Regions from separate parts of the Anoxybacillus sp. LAT27 genome, predicted to be linked through region 2. Evidence: predicted binding sites of a transcription regulator. Region 2 holds the regulator's gene; each other region holds the start of a gene.
What was found. The regulator Rex, encoded in region 2, represses fermentation and respiration genes when NADH is low (regulators of the CRP and FNR family bind a similar motif). The targets are predictions, from matches to a motif close to TTGTGAAATATTTCACAA.

Region 1 (3,286 bases), on a different contig from region 2:
ATCTTCTATCCCTAACATCGTCAAACGTGGTTCAATTGCTTCTTCCGTTTCTTCATCCACCATGTTCAAATTCCATTTTCCTTTATTTTCCCAACGCGAACCAATCGTTCCATTCGGAATCGCAAAATCGTTTGTTCGTTCATTCCAAAGCGCTGGTTTCCATTCCCCGTTTGTCGTATTTCGACCAATATCAGATGCGTGTAAAAAACGATCAGCAACAAATTGTCCGTTTTCTTTCTTTTTGAGCGTAATTAAAAAAGGAAAATCGGTGTATTGTTTCGCATAATTCGTAAAGTATGGAACTGAACGGTCGACATAAAACTCTTTTAAAATGACGTGCCCCATCGCCATTGCTAAAGCACCGTCTGTTCCTTGTTTCACACTTAACCATTCATCTGCTAGCTTTGTCGATTCAGCAAAATCTGGGCTAATGGAAACGACTTTCGTTCCTTTATAACGCACTTCTGCTAAAAAGTGAGCGTCTGGTGTACGCGTCATTGGAACATTTGATCCCCACGTCATAATGTAACCGGCATTGTACCAGTCGCTACTTTCTGGCACGTCCGTTTGATCTCCCCAAATTTGTGGAGAAGCAGGCGGTAAGTCAGCATACCAATCATAAAAGCTTAAAATCGGTCCACCCATAAGCGACATAAAGCGTGCCCCAGCCGCATGACTTACCATTGACATCGCTGGAATTGGTGAGAAGCCGACATTCCGATCCGGTCCATACTTGATTACTGTGTAAAGTAAGGAAGTGGCAACAAGCTTTAATACTTCGTCCCACTCTGCACGAACAAACCCACCTTTGCCACGTGCTTGTTTATAACGCTTTGCCTTTTCTGGATTTTCAACAATGCTTTTCCAAGCATCAAGCGGATTTGCATGTTGCTGCAACGCTTCGCGCCACATATTTAACAACACGCCACGAACGTATGGGTATTTGACACGAAGCGGACTATAAATATACCATGAAAAGCTTGCCCCACGCGGACAGCCTCGTGGTTCAAAATCAGGCATATCCGGTCCTGTTGTTGGGTAGTCAAGTTTTTGACCTTCCCATGTGACGATGCCGTCTTTCACGTAAATATTCCAACTACATGAACCCGTACAGTTGACACCATGTGTTGAACGGACAACTTTGTCATGTTGCCATCTTCTGCGATATATTTGCTCCCAATCGCGATCTTGATATGTGACTTCACTATGCCCATCCGCTTGCCGTTCAATCGGCTTCACGTAATTCAAGCGCTTGAACAGCGGTGATTTTTTTTTCATATCGCTCACTCCTCTTTGTATGAAATCCTTCTATCTTCACTATAAAACGGGACGTGATAAATAAATGTGAGGTACCTCACATGTTTTTTAATTGTCACAAATATGTCGAAATATTATATAAAAAAAGACTAACCCTTAACGGATTAGCCTTTAATCTCATCTATTCTTTTTGCTAATTGTTCTTTTTCTTCGGCTGATAGTAACTTTTCAGCCATCGGGAAAAGCACTTGCTCTTCTTTCGCAAAGTGATCAGTTAAAATCATATACGCGTTCATTACGTATGAAGCTAATTGTTTCGCTTCTTCTGAACGAATCGTTTCTGTCTTTTGTAAAAATGTTGCAATATTTTGTTTCGCTTCTTGATGTTCGTATTCCATAACTGCAATGGGACCGAACTGTTTGCCGATATAGCGTTCCATCATCGGAAATAATACATCTTCTTCGCGACGAGAGTGAGGATCTAAATGTTGCAAAAATTGCTGTACTTTTTCACGTAAACGAATAAGTGCTTGAACAACATCTTCCTCTTTACCATCGTAAATGCCTTTCGCTGCAACAAAAAGAGCATATTTTTCTTCATTTAATGGACCGTGTTCGTCTTTTAATCGTTGCAATGGCGGACATAATGAAACGGGTTCATGCCCAATGAGACTGCAAGGTGAAAAATCCATCGTCATCCCTCTTTTCTTCATGTGCTTACACATTTATTGTATAGAAGGAAAACGATTTTTCGTGTGATGCACGTCACACCTTTTGTCTAAAAAATGAACGTTTATTGACTATTCAATGTTGCAATATGACGATGGACAACCTTCACAATTAATTTGCTTTTTTAAATAGTCTAAGCTATGAATGATAATTTTTCTTCCCTTGAAAGAAATGATACCTTTACTTTTTAATGTATTTAATTCACGATTTACACTTTCACGCGATGTAGAACTAAAATTCGCTAAATCTTGATGTGTAACAGGAACATCTAATAAAATGCCATCTTTCGTCTGAATACCATAACTATTAGCCATACGAATGAGTGTAGAATATAACGCTCCCTTTTTGCCGTATAAAACGAGATCACGAAATTTCGTATGTTGTTTGCGGAAATGATCGGTCATCATTTTCAAAAACTCAACAGCAAACTCTGAGTTGACAAGCAACTCTTTTTCAATATCTTCATTTTTAATTACAAGTACTTCACTATCCTCGAGAGCACGACCGTTAAATAAATATCTCCCATTATCTGAAAAAATCATCAACTCACCGATGACAGCATTCGGCCCACATAACCGCAAACATAACTCTTTTCCATCACCAGAAAATTTACTAATTTGAAATTTGCCAGATAAGACGACAAAAAAGTTTTCGCCAATTTGTCCTTCTTGAAATAAAAACATCCCTTTTTTCACTTTCATCGTTTTGTACGCTAACTTTTTTAGTTGCTCAAAATTTTTTTTGCTAATAAATTGAGACATCCGTATGCCTCCTTTTTAGGAAAAATATTTTTGGTATAACGAACGAGCAAATGTAACATCTTTTGTACCGTGCACAAGCATGCGACCGTCAGCAAATAAAACGACACGATGCCCTTCCAATTGAGTCATCAATAAATATTCGTTACCATGTACTTGTTGACCGCTTGTTTTCATGTGTTCCATCATTTCAGTTATACGAAATGGATGACCATGACGAATTTGTACTGTATCTCGTCCACATAAGACGGACATCCTCGCTTTTTCTCTGTGCAAAGCTGGATATGTGCGATCTCTCCCGCAAGACGGACAATGTTCGTTTTTTAGTTTATCAACTCGTAAAAACCGATGTTCGTTTTGCCAAACATCAAACATAACGAGCGAACGTCGGATCTTTGCAACATCTCCCACTAATATTTTTAACGCTTCCGTTGTTTGATACGCAGCAACCATTTGTACAACAGAAGAAATAACACCAACGTTATCGCAAGTCAAATGATAAGAAGGCAAATGATTGACGAAACAGCGAAAACATGGCGTTT
Region 2 (3,286 bases):
CTGTTCTTAATCGATCTTCGTCCCACAGTTCGTCGATCACTCGTTTGTTTGATGTTAATTGTGCTTGTTCTTGATCATAATAGCCAATTTGTACGTTTGTTCCGTAGCGTATTTCTCCTTGTTTCTGATGGAGTTGTTTGATGATCGTTTTTAAAAGAGTTGATTTTCCAATTCCATTGGGCCCAATTAGCGCAATACTATCTCCGCGAGTGATACGGAATGAAAGGTTTGTTGCGATGATGTGATCGTAACCGATTGCTAAGTTGTTAGCTGTCAGCACGTCGTTTCCGCTTGGTCGTTCGATTTCGAAACGAAACGATGCCGATTTTTCATCACCGAGTGGCTTGTCGATGATATTCATTTTTTCTAATTGTTTTCTACGGCTTTGTGCTCGCTTCGTTGTTGATGCACGAGCGATGTTGCGTTGAATAAAATCTTTTAATTTTGTAATTTCCTCTTGTTGTTTTTCATACAATTTTAGTTGTTGTTCGAATTGTTCAGCACGTTGTTGTAAGTAGCTTGTATAGTTTCCGACATATTTTTTTATTTTTGTGCGTGATAGTTCATACACTTGTGTCACGATTTGGTCAAGAAAATAGCGATCGTGGGAGACGATAAGAATGGCCCCATCGTAATTTTTTAAATATTGTTCAAGCCATTGCAACGTTTCCATATCTAAATGGTTTGTCGGTTCGTCTAAAATGAGCAAATCTGGTCTTGTAAGGAGCAGTTTACCGAGCGCTAGCCTCGTCCGCTGTCCGCCGCTTAATGTAGATACTTTTGTCGTATAATCGTACTGTGAGAAGCGGAGACCATGAAGAACCGAACGAATATCTGCTTCATACTGATAGCCACCTTTTTCTTTGAATTCTGTTTGTAAACGATCATATTGCTCAAGTAGGCGCTCATAGTCAGCATCATGTAAACTCATTTGTTGTTCTAGTTCGCGTAATTGTTTTTCCATTTGTTGTAGCGGGGCAAACACATCGAGCATTTCTTCCCAAATGGAACGATGCGCTTGCAACCCTGTATATTGATCTAAATAACCGATCGTTACGTGTTTCGGTTTAATGATTTCGCCTGTGTCGTATGACAACTGTCCGGCAATGATTTTTAATAATGTCGATTTTCCCGCGCCATTTCTTCCAACTAACGCAATACGGTCTTTTTCTTGTATTTCAAGCTTAATGTCTGATAAAACTTGTTCCGCTCCATATGATTTGGATAGTTGATTTACTTGTAAAATGATCATTCTTTCTCACCTCAATCTTCTTTTGATAGTGTAACGTACTTTCTTGATATTCGGCAACACTAGTGTGTGAATAACAAATTTGACAAAAATAATAATAAAGGGTACAAAGGAAAGACAGAATGAAAAAAATAGTGTATAGTTTAGAAGTGGGGAGAATTTTTTAGACGTATAGGAGAGAAAAATGAAAGCGCTAACTATTTGTGAAAGGAAATGTGGGGGATTGACTCGTGAATAATGAACAACCAAAAATTCCGCAGGCGACCGCAAAGCGACTACCGTTGTACTATCGTTTTTTGAAAAACTTGCATGCATCAGGCAAGCAACGTGTATCTTCAGCGGAGTTAAGCGAAGCTGTAAAAGTCGATTCAGCAACGATTCGCCGTGATTTTTCATACTTTGGTGCGCTTGGAAAAAAAGGATACGGATATAATGTGAATTATTTGCTGTCGTTTTTCCGCAAAACGTTAGACCAAGATGAAACGACAGAAGTAGCGTTATTTGGCGTCGGTAATTTAGGGACAGCATTTTTGAACTACAATTTTAGTAAAAATAACAATACGAAAATCGTAATGGCGTTCGATGTTGATCCGGATAAAGTGGGAACAAAAGTCGGAGGGGTTCCGGTTTATCATTTAGATGAATTGGAAGAAAAGCTTGGAGGGATTACGGTAGCGATTTTAACCGTTCCTGCTCAAGTTGCCCAGCCGATTACTGACCGACTTGTTCAAAAAGGCATTAAAGGGATTTTAAACTTTACGCCAGCTCGCTTGCATGTGCCAGAACATATTCGTGTTCACCATATTGATTTAGCGGTCGAATTGCAGTCACTCGTTTACTTTTTAAAACATTACGGAAATGAGTAAACCTCCCGTTTACGAGCGGGAGGTTTTTTTTCGTAAAGAACGAATTCCTGCGCCGAAATCAAATGTAGCAATTAAAATAAATAGCATCGTTGTGATGTCCCAAATACCATCATCGGCGGTATGGACAGCAAAATAAGTAAATAAAATGCCTGTGAGAAAATAAAACAACGGTTCAGACTTCATGAAAACAGCCTCCAAATTACGAATTGCATTCGTTCTGCCTCACGCATAATGCTTTCGATTTCTTCAGCAAATAATGTTTGAATTGCAACGACAAAGGTGTTCATCAGTACATGTGCTGCAATAGGTACGATAATACGCTTTGTTTTGACATATAAGAAAGCAAATACAAATCCCATCGTTGCATAAAGAAGCAAATGTTCGAACTCTAAATGAACAACCGCAAATAAAAGCGAGCTGATGATGGCTGATAAGAAAAAGTTATATTTTTGATACAGCGTTCCGAAAATAATTTTTCGAAAGATGATTTCTTCTAAAACTGGACCAACGATTGAAGTGACGAGCATAAGAGCTGGTGTAAGTTTGACCATTTCAACGATCCGTCTCGTGTTCTCGGACCCCATTTCGACCCCAAAGAGGTGTACTTCGATGTTTGCTGCAATACCTTGGGCGAAAAGAGCGAGCAAAAACCCCCCAATCGCCCAAAAGACTGACATGCCAATCGATGATTGATGGCGATCATATGAGTATTTCATATCTTCTTTCATAAAATAAAGAACGAGAAAAAGAGCAATCGAGAAACTAATAACAGCCCAATAACCAGAAGCGATCGAAAAAGCTATTTCTTTATTTGATGCGTTGACAAAGCCGCTATGTGCAAGTAAAGGGACGCCGACTAAGCTCGATAGCTGCATGGCGATATATGTAATGATGACATACCAATATTGTTTTTTCACATGGTCAACCCCTTTTTACAAAATAAATACTTTTTCATTTTACCATATTTTTTGTATGAATTTCGAAAGGAAAGACATAATGAAAGAGGGAAATATGTATTGAAAAATTTTTAACTTCCTACTTGCAAAATTAAAAAAAGTTCATTAATATAATAAGTGTGTTAGCACTCGATTGTAATGAGTGCTAATAATAGAGCGAAAATCTAATTAAGGAGGTCGTTTGCCGTGTTGAAGCCACTAGGTGATCGCATTGT
Region 3 (3,286 bases), on a different contig from region 2:
GTGCACGCATTTTTAAAATCGTGACGATAAAATTAATACCAGTCATTAACGTCCCAAGACCTGCAATTTGTAATGCAATCGCATAGTAGTTATTCCCGATGCCTGGGCTAAATTCTTTTCCTGCAAGTGGGAAGTATGATGTCCATCCTGCATCTGGTGACCCTCCAACAACGAACGAAATGTTAAATAACATCGCCCCGCTAAAAAACAACCAAAAGCTAAGTGCGTTCAATTGTGGAAACGCCACATCGCGCGCACCGATTTGCAACGGAACGACGACGTTCATTAAACCGATCAAAAACGGCATCGCCATAAACAAAATCATAATCACGCCATGTGTTGTGAAAATTTCGTTGTAATGTTGTGCATCTAAAAAGTTCATTTCTGGCCGGGCCGTTTGCGCCTTCATCAACAACCCGTCTATGCCACCACGGAAAAACATCAATACACCAGATAAAATGTACATAATCCCGATCTTTTTATGGTCGACGGTCGTTAACCATTCACGCCATAACCAACCCCATTTTTTAAAGTACGTTAATCCAACAACGATCGCAACGACAGTCAGTACAATCGCAATTTGTGAACCGACAAGAAGCGGGTCTCCCCCAACAAATATTTCATTCCACTTAATGCCCATGATGTTCACCTCCGCTATGGCTTTCAGAAGCTTGTTGCTCATCATCTGTCACATTTGATGTATGTCGATCATTTTCGTCAAAAATTTTCCCTTGGTATCCATGCCCACGATATAATTCTGGATTTGTGTACGTCTTTGAATGCGAATCGGCATGGTTTACCCATTGTAAATGTGTATCAACAAACGTCAATCGTCCTAAATGGGTTGGCAATAACAGCTCTTCATATTTTTCTTTCGTTAATTTCGGTGCCGTTTGTTTTACTTCTTGTACCCATTTGTCAAACTCTTTTGGCGTTTGCGCTAACACTTCAAATTGCATATGCGCATACCCACGTCCATTAAAGTTCGTATTTCTCCCTTCATACGATCCCGGACGATCTGCGACGACGTATAATTCCGTTTCCATTTTGTTCATCGTATATTTTTGTCCAGCTAATGCCGGTACCCAAAACGATTGCATCGTCGATGCGGAAGTCATTTTAAATAGCACAAGGCGACCTGCTGGGATGTTGACGTAGTTGACTGTTTCAATATTTTGTTCCGGGTAGCTAAAAATCCATTTCCAATCCGCTGACGTGACATGAATGACGAGCGGCTTTTGATCTTCGTACCCTTTCGGTGGTTTTTCTAAATCGTATAACGTTCTCATTGTCGGAATCGTTAGCGCAATAACGATCAAAATCGGAATGACCGTCCATACGATTTCAAGTACCGTACTTCCGTGCTCTTCAGGCGGCTCCTCCCCTTGTCGTTCAGGGCGATCCCGATATTTCCATACAATGTAAGCGAACAAGGCAAATACAACGACAACAACGAGAAGCATCCACCAAATCGACCAGTTAATCAACTCCGTAATGCTTCGTGCCGCTGGTCCTTGCGGTTGAAACACAACCATCTCACAGCCTGCAAGAAGCGGAAGCAATCCGACTACCAGTAAGGAAAACAAGCGCTTCATCATTTTTCACCTCAACAAAATTGTGATTCATTGAACAAAGAAACAAATACAAAACGAACGAATTTAAATAACTTTGTAGTATTAACACTATTGAAATGATTTTAACATGTATTGTAAAAATAATTGTGACGAAAAAAGGAAGGAAGAAACTGCATTGAGGGGGAAACAAAAAGCAAAATGATTGACAAAAAGAAAAACACTTTTCTCGACATCAAAAATCATGCGAGAAAAGCGCTATCTTTTATATAATAAATAGAAATACAAGAAGAAATAGGTTGTCCGTTTGAAATTTTGTCACATTTTCGTTAAATTTTTTTCGAAATTTGTTCAAATTTATTTCCAAAAACAAAAAATACCCATGAAAAACACTTTTTCATCTCAACAGCTTCCGCACCCACTTGAGCGCATTTGGAAAGTTTGGGTACCGCAACGGGATATCAAATTTCGTCGTCTGTTTGAGCACGCTTTTGTAATGAGTAAACGCATCAAAGCTTGCTTTTCCATGATATGCACCGATGCCGCTTTGTCCGACGCCACCAAACGGCAAATGGGGGTTAGCGATATGCATGATCGTATCGTTAATGCAACCGCCCCCGAAACGAACTTGTTGCAATACTTGTCGTTGTACATTGCGATCTTCTGAAAACAAGTAAAGCGCAAGCGGTTTTTCGTAATTATTGATCATTTGAATCGCTTCATCCACCGTCTGAAACGTGAGAATAGGTAAGATAGGACCAAAAATTTCTTCTTGCATGATCTCATCATCCCACGTGACATCATCTAATAACGTCGGTTCAATCCAACGTTGCTCGATATCGTATGTTCCACCGTGTACAACTGTGCCGCTGGATAAAAAACGAACGAGCCGTTCTGTATGACGAACAGTAACAATACGACTATACGTATCTTTATGACCGTATAACTGCTCTATATAACGCTTCATTCGCTCAATAAACAACGATTTAACAGACGCATGCACGAACACATAATCCGGGGCAATACACGTTTGTCCCACGTTTAAAAACTTCCCCCATACGATCCGCTTCGCAGCCAAGTCGATATGGGCAGAAGCATCGACAATCGCTGGACTTTTCCCACCAAGTTCAAGTGTAACAGGCGTCAAATGCTTTGCCGCAGCTTCCATAACGATTTTTCCGACCGGCACGCTTCCAGTGAAAAAAATATGATCAAAGCGCAAATTTAATAGTTGCTGGCCAACATCTACTCCTCCCTCTACAACCGCAACATACTCCTCTGGAAACGCTTCTGAAACGATCGTTTTCAATAATGCGGACATCGCTGGCGTATATTCAGACGGCTTCACGATCGCACAATTTCCTGCCGCAATCGCCCCGATAAGTGGGCTAATCGCAAGCTGAAACGGATAGTTCCACGGCGCGATAATTAAACTGACACCGTATGGCTCTGGATATATGTAGCTTTTGGAGCCAAAGTGCGTCAACGGCGTCGGCACGCGCTTTCGCTTCATCCATCGAGCAAGCCGCTTCGTGATAAAATGGATTTCTTCATACACAATCCCGATTTCTGTCGTATATGCTTCAAATGGCGATTTATGCAACTCTTTTTTTAACGTATCTATAATTATCTGTTCATATTTTTGTATTGCTTCTTTTAATCGTATTAATTGCTTTAAGCGAAACTCAAGAGAAAGTGTTTCACCTGTTTGAAAA

Region 1: the regulator Rex is predicted to act here: its motif matches at 2,011-2,028, upstream of LD028_RS14425 (hemerythrin domain-containing protein).
Region 3: the regulator Rex is predicted to act here: its motif matches at 1,616-1,633, upstream of qoxA (cytochrome aa3 quinol oxidase subunit II).

Annotation. Positions count from the first base shown of each region.
Region 1 is NZ_JAIWYK010000440.1:81,842-85,127, forward strand. Features, by position in the region: gene LD028_RS14420 (nitrate reductase subunit alpha) at 1-1,278, opposite strand, end outside; gene LD028_RS14425 (hemerythrin domain-containing protein) at 1,422-1,949, opposite strand; gene LD028_RS14430 (Crp/Fnr family transcriptional regulator) at 2,058-2,747, opposite strand; gene LD028_RS14435 (ThiF family adenylyltransferase) at 2,763-3,286, opposite strand, start outside.
Region 2 is NZ_JAIWYK010000082.1:4,050-7,335, forward strand. Features, by position in the region: gene LD028_RS08445 (ABC-F family ATP-binding cassette domain-containing protein) at 1-1,252, opposite strand, end outside; gene LD028_RS08450 (redox-sensing transcriptional repressor Rex) at 1,480-2,115, shown strand; gene LD028_RS08455 (YdiK family protein) at 2,125-2,298, opposite strand; gene LD028_RS08460 (CPBP family intramembrane glutamic endopeptidase) at 2,295-3,032, opposite strand; gene groES (co-chaperone GroES) at 3,258-3,286, shown strand, end outside.
Region 3 is NZ_JAIWYK010000425.1:21,401-24,686, forward strand. Features, by position in the region: gene qoxB (cytochrome aa3 quinol oxidase subunit I) at 1-640, opposite strand, end outside; gene qoxA (cytochrome aa3 quinol oxidase subunit II) at 630-1,598, opposite strand; gene LD028_RS12880 (aldehyde dehydrogenase) at 1,969-3,286, opposite strand, start outside.